DNA from 3 places in the Clostridium neuense genome. Region 1 is predicted to be linked to each of the others. Evidence: riboswitches for the same ligand, from Rfam matches in the RefSeq annotation. Region 1 holds a riboswitch; each other region holds the start of a gene.
What was found. Region 1 has a riboswitch for thiamine pyrophosphate ahead of thiS (sulfur carrier protein ThiS). Riboswitches for the same ligand answer to the same signal wherever they lie in the genome.
Positions count from the first base shown of each region.

Region 2: another riboswitch for thiamine pyrophosphate. It lies ahead of thiW (energy coupling factor transporter S component ThiW); the one in region 1 lies ahead of thiS (sulfur carrier protein ThiS).
Region 3: another riboswitch for thiamine pyrophosphate. It lies ahead of ACJDT4_RS08295 (TatD family hydrolase); the one in region 1 lies ahead of thiS (sulfur carrier protein ThiS).

Region 1 is NZ_JBJIAA010000006.1:238,165-243,442, reverse strand. It holds gene ACJDT4_RS09110 (PEP/pyruvate-binding domain-containing protein) at 1-2,307, opposite strand, end outside; TPP riboswitch at 2,668-2,774, shown strand; gene thiS (sulfur carrier protein ThiS) at 2,906-3,100, shown strand; gene thiF (sulfur carrier protein ThiS adenylyltransferase ThiF) at 3,102-3,902, shown strand; gene ACJDT4_RS09095 (thiazole synthase) at 3,916-4,686, shown strand; gene thiH (2-iminoacetate synthase ThiH) at 4,698-5,278, shown strand, end outside.
Region 2 is NZ_JBJIAA010000001.1:255,294-260,571, forward strand. It holds gene ACJDT4_RS01155 (YdcF family protein) at 1-225, opposite strand, end outside; gene ACJDT4_RS01160 (HAD family hydrolase) at 413-1,057, opposite strand; gene thiM (hydroxyethylthiazole kinase) at 1,044-1,862, opposite strand; gene thiW (energy coupling factor transporter S component ThiW) at 1,965-2,468, opposite strand; TPP riboswitch at 2,761-2,897, opposite strand; gene ACJDT4_RS01175 (MMPL family transporter) at 3,072-5,278, opposite strand, start outside.
Region 3 is NZ_JBJIAA010000006.1:75,495-80,772, forward strand. It holds gene ACJDT4_RS08280 (ABC transporter substrate-binding protein) at 1-974, opposite strand, end outside; gene ACJDT4_RS08285 (ABC transporter permease) at 1,079-1,822, opposite strand; gene ACJDT4_RS08290 (thiamine-binding protein) at 1,803-2,093, opposite strand; gene ACJDT4_RS08295 (TatD family hydrolase) at 2,090-2,848, opposite strand; TPP riboswitch at 2,915-3,020, opposite strand; gene ACJDT4_RS08300 (beta/alpha barrel domain-containing protein) at 3,108-3,908, opposite strand; gene ACJDT4_RS08305 (homocitrate synthase/isopropylmalate synthase family protein) at 3,898-4,974, opposite strand; gene ACJDT4_RS08310 (ABC transporter permease) at 4,974-5,278, opposite strand, start outside.

The DNA.
Region 1 (5,278 bases):
TTTATTAGCACAATCTATCTTTAGGATGTTTGCAGTGGACCATTTGTTATATAAAGTTTCACCAGCGCCAATAACTGCAGGAATACCAAGTTCTCCGGCTCTTATTGCCATGTGAGAATTTATTCCACCATACATTGTAATAAATCCGGCAATGTCATGCAAAAATATCCAATCATATCCTGGGTCCGCATTCGGAATCATTAATATGCTGTTCTTAAGATTTTGTTTAGAATTATTTATGCTCTCAATTTTTGATATCACTGATTTTTGTGTAATAAAATTAGGCTCCGACATTGGAACATGAAACGCTAAAACATCATCACAATTAACTATAAGTGAAGGAAGTATAACTTGTTTTGTAGTCTCATACTTTTTCTTACCTTCATTTATGCTATTAGCTAGAGTTAATCTTATATTTTGACTTGAAGAATATAATTCATTTATACAATTAATATTTGCATAGGAACAATCTTCAGCTGTAAAATTATTTTCTAGGCTAAGTTGTTTGAATAGTGAAAGAGCATCGCTTAAATTATGTGTGAAAATAAATTTCGAATATTCTCTAAATTCTATAGAACTTTTAATAAAATCAAATAATTCAGTACAATTAAAATTTAAATTATGTGCTTTTAGTAGTTTATCTATTTTGGTCATTTGAGTTGAAGATAGCTCAAAGTTCGCATTATCGTAATTTTTTTTGCTGCTTACAGTATTCCAATCAAAGTATAATTCGGGATTTTCATCATATCTTGAAGAAAGAATATCATATGTTCCTGGTCTCAAGTGACCATATTTGTTTAAAAATTCTTGTTTACTTATATGGTTAAAATCATATCGAATGTTAGAACTTACAGTATTAAGTGATTTCATAAAGCATTGATACTCGTATTGAGATAAGATTCCATTGTCAACCATGGAATTTAATAATTCTATAGCTATGAATCCACATCGTGCCAATCCTGCGAATGGAAGAGCGCCATATAGGCTGCAGTCTTTAAGTAACCAGTATATTTTAGAAATTAAATCTAAATTACTATTATAAATTGATTCTCTACGATCTTTTAATTCCATAATTTTTTTAATATCATTTTTCCATAGCTGATTACTTCCATTTATGATATTATTGGTTAGTTTTTGAAGGCTTTCACTTAACTCTTTACATTCATTTTTGTTAAAACCTTTACATAAAAGCTTACTGAGCCTTTTTTCTGTATCAAAGGTGTAACACGAGAATACTATTTTAAATTCAATTTTATCATGATAGTTAGGATGCTTTATAAGAGCATCTATATAATAATCAACCAATTTTTCACACAGATTTTTTGATAGATTAGCTGGTAAAAATGAGTTGAAGCTTATTCGTAAGTCTATATATGGCAGCCCGTAAAAATCTATTAATAATGGAAAACCTATAACATTTTTATATCCATAGTTATTTCTTTGATAGGCCCAAATCTCATCTGTAATTATTTTTTTATAAAGGGATAGCGCTAGCGGTTTTGGTTTAATGCCTATCATTTCAGCAGGATTCCAATCAGCCATTACACCATAAATAGTTTTATTTCCATATAAATAAGGATGCCTTAAATTTAGTTGGGATATTTTCTTTCTTAATTCGTAAATAAATTCTTTATTTTTGTTAGTTTCGTTGGCTAAGTTTACAATAAGTGGTCTTACTTGAAAAAGGTATAAGTCGTAAGCATCATCAAAAGCAAATTCAATATCTAAGGAGTCTGTAGAAAATAAAGCTTCAAGTTCACTGATTAAATTTATAACGCGAAGAAGATTTTTGTCAATGTTAGGAACTGTTTTTGAATGTTTATAGTAATAAAATGTTTTTAAATTATTAGTTTTACCAGAGGTTACTGAATCTGTAGTGTAGGTATAATCATCATAGTTTATAACAATGTAGTCACCACAAGAATTAGGATCCTTGCTAAAAGCAACACCGCTCATTCTTACTTTTTTTAGCATAGGCTGAATAAAAACTTGATCCTTTAAATTTAAACCCTTGTAAGAATCTATAACCTTTGTAATTGCATCGCATATTTGATTTTCACCAATAACATTTGAAATTGAAAGAAAGCATCCAGCTAATGAATGGATTGAATTATCTTCAGACATGGAGCTACTCCTTACTATTAGCGGAAGATCAATCCAATTTTTTTCTTTAACTAAAGAAATTATTTTTTTGCTATTGTTAATCCATTCACTTACTGTTAAACGTATTTGAGGAATAATTTTAGCGTTAACAATAACTGTAGATAAATATTCAAGTGTTTCAGATTTTGTACCAAAACTAACCATACTATTTCCTCCCTTAACCATAAATTATCGAATAAAAATAGCTTTTAAAGATATAAAATTTATTTTTAGAGAAAAGTACGTAATCTAAAATTATATATCTAATCAACTGTGTTTAAAGATAAACTACCTTGAAACTTGAAAGTTATTTGTACCACAATGCCATCTTATGGCAATTGTGGTGCACATGAATTTCAATAGTTGAAGTGGTTTATTTATGACGAGTAACAACCAATATATTAATATTAATCTATTTGGTTTTAAATTACAATATTTTGTAATAAAGATGAATCACACTTAAACTTCAAATCTATTTGGTTGCATTTTTTTCCCTAATGTGGTAAATTAAAAATGTAAAATTTAATATCGCAACTGGGGAGCCTGTTGACAGGCTGAGAGTGGAATGTGATTCCAGACCCTCATAACCTGATTTGGATAATGCCAACGTAGGGAATAGTTAGTTCATATTTAACATAAAGTTCTGCGCAGAATTTGTGTATTTATGATATTAAAAATAGTAGATTATGAGGGAAACAGTTTTTGTTTCTCTCTTTTTGATTTTACTAGAAATCTTATTTATCAAAAGCAAAGAGGTGACTTAATGATAGTAAATGGAAAGAAAATGGATTTTAAACAGGGTATTACTGTTACAGAATTGCTAAATGAAATTAAGGTTGATAGGGATAAGGTAGTCGTAGAAGTAGATTTAGAGATAATAGATAGAAATGAGTATAGTCAGAAAAAGCTGTTTACAGCATCAAAAGTAGAAGTAATAAGATTCGTTGGAGGCGGCTAAATTGAAAGTTTATGTCAATGGAAAAATAAAAGAAATCTCAAGCAAAAGTACACTTTTTAGCATTAAAGAGGAAATAAAAAAAGATGCAGATGTAGTCGTATATAATGGATTCATTATGAAAAAGAACATTTATTTAAAGGATGGGGATAGGGTTGTACTTATAAAAAAAGGTGAGCTTCCAAGTAAAGAAGAAATGGAAGCGCAGCTTGTGGCAAGGCATACACCTAAGGTTCACGAAAAGATTAAGAAGGTTTCTGTTGGTGTAGCTGGGCTTGGAGGGCTTGGATCAAATGCAGCGGTATCGCTCGCAAGAATAGGTATTGGAAGGCTTTTATTAGTTGACTTTGATGTAGTTGAACCAAGTAATTTAAATAGACAGCAGTATTTTGTGAAACACATAGGTATGAAAAAAACTGATGCCTTAAAAGAGATAATATCTTGGTGCAATCCTTTTGTAAAGGTTGAAACCTTAGATACATTTATAGATGAAAGCAATGTAGTAGATATTTTTAAAGATGTGGATATGATTATTGAAGCCTTCGATAATCCCGTTTCAAAGGCAGTACTTACAAATGCTGTTCTTACAAAAATGAAGGATAAAAAGATTGTTGCAGCTTCAGGCATGGCTGGATATTTTTCCAGCAATACAATATGTACAACTAAAATAAATGATAGGTTTTATTTAGTTGGAGATAGAGAAAATGGTGCACAGCCAGGGAACGGACTTATGTCACCAAGAGTTTCTATAGCGGCAAATCATGAGGCAAATGCAGTGCTTAGAATAATAATGAATGAAAAATAGGAGGGGTTTATAAATGGAGGAACTTATCATAGGAGGAGTTAAGCTTAAAAATAGACTTTTCGTTGGAACAGGTAAGTTAAGCTCAAATGAAATAATTCCAAGGATAATGGAAAGATCAAAGGCGGAGGTCATAACTGTTGCACTTAGAAGGGTAGATGAAACTTCGTCAGAAGATGATAACATACTTAATTTTGTAAATAAAGATTTAATACTTTTGCCAAATACGTCGGGTGCTAGAACCGCAGAAGAAGCAATAAGACTTGCTAGAATTGCAAAAGCAGTAGGCTGTGGAAATTGGATTAAGATAGAAGTTATCTCAGATAATAAATATTTACTTCCAGATAATTATGAAACTATAAAAGCAACAGAAGTACTTGCAGAGGAAGGCTTTATTGTACTTCCATATATAAATCCGGACTTAATGGATGCTAGAAGACTCGTTAGTGCAGGTGCAGCTGCGGTAATGCCACTTGGAGCGCCTATCGGAACAAATAGAGGGCTTAGAACTAAGGAAATGATAAAGATTTTAATAGAAGAAATAAATGAGGTGCCTGTAATTGTTGATGCAGGAATAGGTAAACCATCAGATGCAGCACTTGCTATGGAAATGGGTGCTGATGCTGTTCTTGTAAATACAGCTATAGCAACAGCTGATAATCCTGTTTTAATGGCAGAGGCATTTTCACTTGCAGTTGAAGCAGGAAGAAAAGCATATACAGCGAAACTTGGTGCTGAAAGAGAATATGCTGAGGCTTCATCACCACTTACTGGATTTTTAAGATAGGAAGTGTAAAAATGAGTTTTTATGAAAAATTACAGGAGTATAAAGAATTTGATTTTGAAGATTTTTTTTCTAAGACAAGGGAAAGTGATATAGAAAAAATTCTGTGCAAGGATAATGTAGACGAAATTGATTTTTTAAGACTTTTATCTCCAGCAGCAGAAAGTTACCTAGAACCTCTAGCTCAAAAGGTGAGGAAATTATCCTTGAGGAATTTTGGAAAAACAGTAGTACTATATACACCAATGTATATTGCAAATTACTGTGTAAATGGCTGTGCGTACTGTGGTTATAATGTAACAAATAAAATATCAAGAAAGCAGCTTACTTTTGAAGAAATAGAAAAGGAAGCTAAAGCTATATATGAGTCTGGCATGAGAAATATAATAGTTTTAACTGGAGAATCAAAGTTTCATACACCAGTAACGTATATAAGAGATGCTATAAAAATATTAAAGAAATATTTCAGTTCTATATGTATAGAAATATACCCGTTAGAAGTTGACGAATATAAGGAACTTGTTGCTGCAGGAGCAGATAGTCTTACAATTTATCAAGAAACTTATAATGAAGAAAAATACGATAAGGTTCATTT
Region 2 (5,278 bases), on a different contig from region 1:
AATTGAAGTAACCACAATACCAATTGGCATAACACACAGTGCTAAAGCCACAACAAGTAAATTTAGCATTGTATTTTGCGTTCCAATCATAAGAATTACGCTGTAAAAGCCCATATTTAAAATGGCACATAACAGATATACTGCGTTTTTAAAACGCCTTTTTTCTCTTATAAAAGAAATTCCAAATAAAATTAAGAATATTATTCCTATGTAACAAAAAATCATTATACTTTCTTATATGATATCTTCACTTAAATATCATACTTTCCCCTTTCACCTTATCTCTTGTTATACTTTAATACTAATTTAATATAAAGGTAATCTTTGGTTTAAATTATATCTTATATGATATTCTATATCAATATTCTTAATCTCACTGTTAGTGATATTTTCACCAGTATTATTATTTATCTTATAGTAACAAATCTTCAAAGGAATCTATATACCTATCGCAAAAAAGCTTCATTTCTTCTTTTGTTTTACCTGACGCTTCATCATATACCCCAATTGTATAAAAACCAGCCATTTTTGCTGTCTTCATTGCATAATCCGCATCTTCATAAACTATTGTATCCTCTACTTTAGCCCCCATCTTCTTTATAGCAAGATAGTAAACATCAGGTTTAGTTTTTCCAACACCAACCTCATCACAGCATACAATGCAGGAAAAGTATTGCAGCACATTAAGACGCTTAAGTGCTGCCTCTGAAAGTTCAAGTGGTGTAGCTGTAGCAATGCACATGGTAACACCATCGCTTTTTAAACTTGAGAGATATTCCTTTACATATGGCTTTAGTTGTATTTGGTATCTATACTTATCTTCAATTAATTTATTTATATCAGAAATAATTTTTTCTACAGAAGCCTTAATTCCAAATTCTCTTTTAAAATAATTAGCAGATTCTGTCATAGACATTGCATTTATAATTTCATTTAAGTTTTTGGGAACCTTAATTCCATTTTGATTTAGATAATCTTCACCTAACTTCTCCCATGCAGACATAGAATCTATGAGTGTACCATCCATATCAAAAATAGCATATCTACATTTCTTCAACATTCATCTCTCCATTTATAATTTCTGGGGTCATATTGCTTATGGTATCAATTAAAAACATACGAAACATCATGGTCCCGCCTTCAAATTTTTTCATTTTTTTAAAGGCTATTTCTCCACTCACCCCCATTGCTGTTACTGCCGCTGCTGCTGCCTCTAAAGTATTATCTGGATTTCCTCCACAAAAGGCACCTATTAATGCTGTGGACATACAACCTGTCCCAGTTACCTTTGCCATAATAGGATTACCGTTTCGAATTACATACGCTTTGTCTTTGTCTGCTACAATATCTATAGCCCCAGAAATAACAATAACACTTTTAAATTCCATGCTCAATCTCTTTGCTGCCTTTACTGTCTCTTTAAGATTATGTTCTGTAACTTTATCTGCTTCACTTGCATCCACTCCTTTTGTAATGCCTTCTCCATTTGCTACTGCTTTGATTTCGGAGATATTCCCTCTTATAACAGAAAAATTCATGTTTTGGGATAGCTCTTTAAATACTTCATTTCTTAGCTTTGAAGCCCCCATTCCCACTGGATCTATAACTATTGGATGTTTCACTTCATTGCTCTTTTTTCCTGCTAAAATCATAGCAGTTACATCATGTACATTTCCCATATTAAGCACAAGGCTTTGACTATTTTCAGTTATCTCTCGTACCTCATCCTTATGATGCGCCATTGTTGGTGAACCTCCGCCAGCAAGTATAATATTTGCACAATCATTTACGGTAACAAAATTGGTTATACAATGAACGATAGGTTTACTCTTTAACATATTTTCAAATATTGCTTCAAACATTTATTTTCCTCCTTTATAGATATACAACATGAAAGTTTGAAATGGCTAATTTCAAATTTATTCTGCAAAACCAGAATTTCACTTAGAGTACAAAGTACAATTTTAATTGTGCAGCATAAATTTTAGTTGCTCAAGCATTTTGGCTTTATCTAATGCTTTTAGTAATAAATATCCCATTGTTGCACCTACTAAAGATGCTGGAACAAAAAATGGGACATATGTAAATATAGAAGTCTTTGGTAGACCATAAAACATTCTCATAAATGGATAAGAAACAATTGCACTTATAATTCCAGTTCCAATTACCTCACCAATAACTGCCCAAATTAATTTGTGGAACTTTTTATACAATAACCCTGATAAAAATGCACCTATAACTGCACCTATAATTGCTAAAATGGTGCTTCCATTTAATATCATTCTCATAGAGCCTATAAGCAGCGCACAAATAAATCCCCAAACTGGTCCTAAAAAAACTGCCGCTATGACATTAATAAAATGCTGAAATGGAGCCATCCTTGGAAAGGATACAAAAGTATTTAGTACATATCCCATTCCAGCCAATAATGCTGTAAATATCTCCTTTTTTAAAATTGTTTTTTTCATGTTTTAATCCTCCTCATTTCTATTTATAAAAAAAAGCATAAAAAGTAAATACACCCGCGGTGGTGCACCCCTTTTTATGCTTTCTATACAATTTTTATTAGCAAATCTCTAATTGTTCTTTGAAAATCTAGCTGCTTCTACGAATTTTAAAATAAACAATTAGCTGATTTACTTAAAAATTTTTATACTACCATAAAAGTTACGTGTTACCAATATTAAGTTTTTTATAAAATTTAATTTTATCGCATAAAAAAATGCTCTAATCGTACAGATTAAAGCATCATAATATCATCCTAATTCACGCTTTGCTCCCTACGACAGTGTTAACTGACAGGTTCTAAGGGTCAGGTTTTATCCTTCTCAACTATAATATAGATAAACAATTTCAAGTTTTAAGGTAGTTTATCTTTAGTTCCCCTGCAAACATATTAAATTTCACTTTAGTATATCATTAATTCACCTTAAAAGCAATGCGTGTACATCAAAGTAAAGAACTATTGTTCCTTGTAATCTCCTAGTATCAATATTGACATTGTACAGCTGCCTATTCAGTAAGTTATGCCTCATATTTTGTTATCTAATTCTTAACATATTCATATCTATTTATATCTGTTTGGATTTTTCCTTATTTTTTGAAAATATCTTTTCTAAAGCACTTGGAAGACTAATCATTGCCGGTAAAAATGCTGGTAGCATTATAAAGCAAAGTACAATAAGTCCTGTAATTACAGCTATAGCCAGTTCAATTAAAAGTATTAATCCTGAAGGTGCAAGCGTTGCAAAGGTTCCTCCAAGTATTATAGCTGCTGACATTACAACGCTTCCTATATGCTCTGAAGCTAAAACTATAGCCTCCTTATGAGATATTTCAGTGTATTCCTTAAAACGCATCATTAGGAATATACTGTAGTCAACTCCTAACGCTATTACTATTATAAAAGCGAAAAATGGAACAAAGGAAGAAATCCCCTCATAACCTGCTAAGTTTATAAAAATAAAATTTATTATAAAAATAGCAGCATAGTATGATCCTATAAGTGATGCAATTATAACAGCAGGTTCCCATAAGGATCTTGTAACAATAACTAGAACTAGAAATACTCCTATGAGCACTACCACCGTTGCTCTATTAAGATCTCTGCCTAATACATTGTTCATATCATTTGTCATAGCACTCGATCCAGATACTCCAGATTTAGCCTTTGAAAGAACTGAGCCTTTAAGTCCATCTGAAACAGCATTTTTTATTTTATCTATAGTTTTTAAAGACTCTGATGAATAAGGATCATTCTTCAAAACAACAGTTATTTTAGTTATTTTTTTATTCTTTGACATAAAATTGTCTGTTAATTTCTTAAAATCTTTATTAGTAAGAGCTTCCCTAGGAATGAAGAAGGTTTTATGTGAATTAAGCTGAGTTAAAAAGTTATTGGTTTTTCCTAGTCCACCTGAAATCTGCTCTAATCCTTTGTTAACATCACCAAGCTTATTGCCAAAGGTACTAAATCCATTAATACCATCTACAAGTTTTTGCTGCCCCGATTTCATATCTCCTAAACCCGTGCTTACTTTATTCATATTAGTAACTATTGTGCCTATTCCAGAAGAAGCTTTATCAAGTCCACTCTCTAAAGTCTTTAAGCCATCATCCATTTGAGATAAACCACTGCTTATTTGAGATAGTCCTGCATTAGCTTTTTCAAAACCATTAGTTAGAGCACTGTAATTATCATTTAATGTTTTTATTCCTTCAGGAGTAATTTGACTTAAGGATGATAATAACTTGTCAACAGTGCCTTTTAGCATCATATAATTATTATCAGTTCCAATATTAGGATAGCTCTTTCCCATAGTATCTATCAAAGGTTGTATTTTAGACAATGCATCCTTTACACCAAGAAGTGCCTTCGCTATTTCTTGATAGCTGCTGCCCATTTTTGAATAACCATTTTTCATCTTATTATAATTACCAGCTAGTTCTTCTAACCCGTTATTCATCTTTGCTAAGTTAGCCTGTATAGTATTTATACCATAAGCTATGCTTTGAGAATTATTTGAACCATTTCCTATACCATTCTGAATTTGTTGCAATCCATCAGACATAGCACTGACGCCTGTTTGAAGCTTTGTAGTACCATCAACCATATCACTAACCCCAGAAAAATCCGCTGACCCTAGCTTATCTTGAGCTGTTTTCAATCCATCGTATATTTTATCTACTCCACCATTAGTTTTTGATAATCCTTCTGTAACTGATTTAATTTGTGTATTGGTATAAAAACTTTCAATTTCTTTACCATTTGGCTGAGTTACAGAAGATACCTGTTTTACTCCGTCGATGTTCTTAATTCTTTCTGTTATGTTGTCAATAACAGAAAGAGCTTCATTATTATCAAGTTCTTTATTATTTTCAATTACAACAGTAGCTGGCATTGCTTGCCCTTTTCCAAAATGCTTCGAAACCAAATTAAAAGCTTTTGAAGAAGGCTGTGAATCTCCTAATTCACCAACAGTATTAAAATTTAACTTTTGCTGATGAAAAATGATTGTTGGTGCTATTATCAAAAGTATAACTATAACTGATATAATAGGGTATTTTGCTGTAACTGAAGATACTTTACCCCAAAACTTATTTTTTCCATGACCGCTAATTTTCTTAGATGGCCAGAAAAGTTTGTTTCCCAAAAACTTCATTGCAAAAGGTGTTAAAGTTAAAATTTCTAAAAGCAGTACTGTTACACCTATTACTACAGCAACACCAGATCTATAGATTGGTGATTCTGCAAATATTAAGCTAAAGAAAGCAATAA
Region 3 (5,278 bases), 160 kb from region 1:
GAATTTAGCTCCTTTTTAATTAATCCTTTATCCTTTAGGAATTTTGCATATCTATCCCATACTTCTGCCTTTTCTACTCCCCATTTTGGAGCATCTGCAATGTAGTGAGTTGTCATATACTTTTGGCTTTCCACTGCCAACTTTTCATCTATTTCTGGAGCATATGAGCGAAGTATTTTTGCACTTTCTTCTGGATTTTTTATTGCATACTGATATCCTTCTTCAGTAGCTTTTAAGAATTTTTTTACCTTTTCAGGATTTTGTTTTATGATATTATTGTTAGTTATAAGTATTGGTGTATAGTAATCAAGTGCTGGATCTAAATCCTTAACAGCAACATAGTCTAAATCAATGCCCTTAAGCTTTGCTTCAATTCCTGTCCAGCCTTCAAAAATCCATTCAAAATCTATGTTTTTCTTTGTTGCTGCAAAAAAATCATCATTTCCTGCATTTACAATTTTAAGTTTACTAAAGTCTGCTCCATTTTTCTCCATAATTGCTTTTATTACTGCCTGCTCCGATGGTGATCCCCAACCACCATATACTTTTCCTTCGACATCTTTAATGCTTTTTATATTTTTACTTTTAGGAGCTGCAAACCCCGAAGTGTTGTGTTCCATTAAAGTAGCAATTGACTTAACAGGAAGCGGTGAATCACCAGTAAGTGCATAAGTTACATCCTCCTGATAGCTTACGCCAAAGTCTCCCTTTCCAGTAGCTATAAGTGTAGTAACAGCTGTATCTCCTGGCTGCTGAATTTTTACATCTAAGCCCTGCGCTTTATAATATCCTTTTTTCAATGCTACATACATTCCTGTATGATTTGTGTTAGGTGTCCAATCAAGTATCACTGTAGTTTTATCCAGTGCCTTATTTGCACTTTCCTTTGTGCTGCTAGTAGTACTACAACCTGAAAAGATTACTGTGCTCATTACTAAAGCTGTTACCAATGATATTATCTTATTCTTTTTCAATTTGAATCTCTCCCTTATAGTGAAATCAATGAAACTTTTAACTTATGTATTATGAAAAACTGCTTAAGATTCGGTCTTTTCATAATGAATAAGTTAAGTTTCGCTTATTTCCAATGTATTAATCTTTTGCTTATAAAATCTATAATGTATATTATTATTATGCTTATTAAAACTATAACTATAATTGCTGCAAAAACTTTATCAAGCGCATAGGCACTTTTTGCTCTAACCATATAAACGCCTATGCCGCTGTCTCCTCCAAGCCACTCTCCTATAACAGATGCCATTACCATATAGGTTGCAGCTATTTTAAGCCCAGAAAACAAGTTAACCATGGCATATGGAAGTTTTAAATGATAAAAGGTTTGAAGCCTTGATGCTTTCATTGTTCTAAACAAATTAATATAATCTCTATCAACTTTTTCAAAGCCATCTATAAGACTTATTACTATTGGGAAAAAGCAGGTTATTATTACAACTATAATTTTAGGCATTGGTCCAAAACCAAACCATATTATAAACAGCGGTGCAATTGCTATGGTTGGTATTGTTTGAGAAATCACTAAAATTGGATAGAGTGATTTTCTAACAATTTTAAAACTATCCATAAGTACGGCTAGCACAAAGGATAAAATTATTGATATACCAAAACCTACAATTGATTCATATATTGTTACCTTTGTATTATCCATTATAACTTTAAAATCACTTATAAGCGTTTTAACTATGCTTGTGGGTGAAGGAATTATATATGCTGGCACATTTTTTACATCTACAATAACTTGCCAAAGCAGCAAGGCAGCTACCAAAGTAATTATAGGATATAGTTTATTTTTGATATTTGCCAACTTTTTCCTCCATCGTTACCCCTTCAGGTTTGTAATCTATTTTTACAACAGATGCAACTCTTGAGGCTCCTGCTTCAACACATATTGTTTGTGCTTTCTTTACAATTTCCATAAGTTCATCTAAGTCACCTTCCATAGTAGTTTCCATTGGTCCAACTATGTGCTTAACTCCAGTTGATTTTATATATTCTATAACCTTATCAACTACTGGATATATTCTCTCCTCTGGCACTGTTGGAAGTACTTGTAAACTAACATTAACTGTTTTCATATTACTATTCCCTCTTTCATTAATATGGTTTTTAAATTTTTAAAAATTTTATTTTTAATTTCATCATAATTATATTTTTTTATGATTGAAATTTTATTTACTATATTCTTCACTTCATCTGGATAGCCATACTTTCCATTTACCCATTCTAAAGAAGTTGGTCCATCGGTTTCTGTCAAAATTCTATTAGGTGGAAGAAGCTTAACTATTTCCTGTGTAAGCTTTGAATATCCTATATCAACACTTACAGTAAAATAGCAGCCATAATCTATTAATTTTTTTAAAGTTTCTAAATCTCCGCTATACCAATGTATTATAGGTGTTTTAAGTCCATACTTTTTTATATAGTTAAGAATTTCCTCTTCTGCACCTTTAGTATGTATATTTGTAATTTTATTATAGTTTCTAGCCTTTTTTAAAAAGTATTCAAAAACACTCTTCATATGCGGATACTTTTCTTTTTCTTTAATCCAAAAGTAGTCCAGTCCTATTTCTCCAATAATTTTGCATTCTTTTATATATTCATCAAACAAATCTAAATTTTTATAATTATTGTGAGCTTCCCAAGGATGAATTCCAAAGCAAGGTATTATATTTCTATTATCCTTACTAAGCTTTTTAGTAAAATTATAGCTCTGAATATCCATAGAACATCCAAGTGTAACTATGTTATCTACTTTAATAATGTCAAGAGCTTTTTCTAACTTTTCCTTATCCTTAAAAAAATCCAAGTGATTATGTGCATCAACAAACATATTGCACCCCTTCTAATTTTACGCAAAAATAAAGAGCGCTACTTTTAAAATAGCGCTCATGCATTCTACATGTGAATTAAGCTTTCCTTCGTCGGTGTTATCCGCATCAGGTTCAAAGGGTTAAAGTTTTAAAAACTTCTCTCAGCCACAAAGGGCACCCCCAGCACTAAAAAATAAATACTATCTATATGCTAACATTAATTTTGCTATTTGTAAATAAAAAATATACTATTTAAATTACAATCTTAATCAGATTTATTTATCCAATTATCCCCTTTATAACATTTTCCTTATTCTTTAAATCACTAAACTCATTTAAATATACTTTTTCACCAAGTAGCTCATAAATAGTTTTTGCAAACTCTAAAAAGTCACAATTACCAGCTCTTTCACCTATTCCAGTAATAGTACAATCAACATATTTAGCCCCAGCTTTTAACGCTCCTATTGAATTTATTATTGCCATACCAAAATCATTATGAGCATGAACTTCTATTTCTATTGGTACAGCTTCTCTTATTTTGTTTATTTGATGAAATACCCTTCTTGGATACAAAATACCAACAGTATCCGCATATCTAACTCTTTTAACACCAATACTGTAAATCAATCTACAAACTTCTATTAAAAAATTTATATCTGCTCTTGAAGCGTCTTCCAATCCTACAGTTACCTCATATCCTTTACTTACTGCATATTGAACACATTTTTCAACATTTTCAAGAATCCAACTCTTATTTTTTTTCAGCTTATCCTCAATTTGTATATCAGATACCGGAACCGATATATGAATTATATCTACAGAGCAGTCCATAGATTCATTAATATCCTCAATATTCATTCTATTCCAGGAAGATATTTTGCTTTTAAGCCCCAATTTCACTATTTTTCTTATACTTTCTTTTTCATCCCCACCCATAGCTGCTATACCAGCTTCAATTTGAAAAATACCCATATCATCAAGAATTTTCGCAATTTGTACCTTTTCATTTATTCCAAGTGCTATACCAGCTTTTTGTTCACCATCTCTTAATGTTGTATCAACAACTTTAATGCTCATATTTTCCCCCCCATTCTATATGTTTACCAATGGAGCTTTCATACAATTTAATCAACTCATCATCCAAAATATTTCTTCTTAATTTAACACTTTTACTTCGTATTTCTTTTAAAAGGTCATCAACATCAATATTTATAGATTTAATGTTTAATTCCTTTAATTTAGTAATAACTGCTTTCTTTCCAGAGTGCTTTCCAATAAACATTTGCCTTTTTGAACCTATTTCATATGGATTATATGGCTCATAAGTTTTTGCATTCTTCTCTATTCCATCAACATGTATACCAGATTCATATTTAAAGATATCCGCTCCAAGTACAGGTTTCATTGGAAAAATCTCTTGATCTACAAGCTTTTCATACACCTTTTTAATCTCACATAGTAATTTGGAGTCACCAATTACTTCTCCATTTCTTATTACCTTAAGTGCAAGCATAACTTCTTCTGAAGCTGCAAATCCATATTTTTCTCCGTAAAATGCAGTTGTAATAAAATCGGCCCCATCTAAGCAACACTCTATGGCTATTCCTGTTGCAGCAAAATATCGGTTTTTAGGACAAAAATCTATCAGCACAGAAAATTCATTTTTTATCTTTTTTATAAACTTGCTCCAACTATTAAAGTTATATTTTTCAACATTATTAATTCTAATACATGCTATATTAAAATTATTTAAGACCTCATAATTTTCGCTCCAAAAATCATCATTAATTTTTTCAATATTTATCTCTAGTATAATCTTTGAATTATTTATATTTGTTATTAAATCATTTTTCATGTTTTTAGCTAAATCATTCTTTATGATAAGATACCTAAAATTATAATCTTTAATAAAAGTAACATCCTTCTCATCTTCTACTCTATATGCATAGCTAATATTTTTAGGTAGTATATTTACTTGATTAACTGATTTCATATCAATTTCAATAATATCAATGCCAAATGCAGTAAGCAATTGCATAAACTTAAAAATATCTTCCCTTTGGAATTTACTTAATTTTCTTACTATTTCGGGTATAGATCTATCTATTATCATTTTTTTCTTACCATTAACTATAATAGCCACTATTTATCCTCCTTTTCATTCATTCTTACTATAACAAGCATAGAAAATGACAATATATACAATATTGCTGCAAAGGCAGTAGCTGTCTTTATATCACTTTGCATAAGCGTATATATCTCAAGTGGAATAGTCCTTGTTTTATTTAATATGTTACCTGCAAACATAAGAGTTGCTCCAAATTCTCCCATTGATCTAACCCAGGCTAATATAAGTCCAGATATTATAGAATTTTTAAGCATTGGGATTATAACTCTTATGTTTGTCTCAACTTTACCTGCACCAAAAACATAAGTTGCTTCAAAAA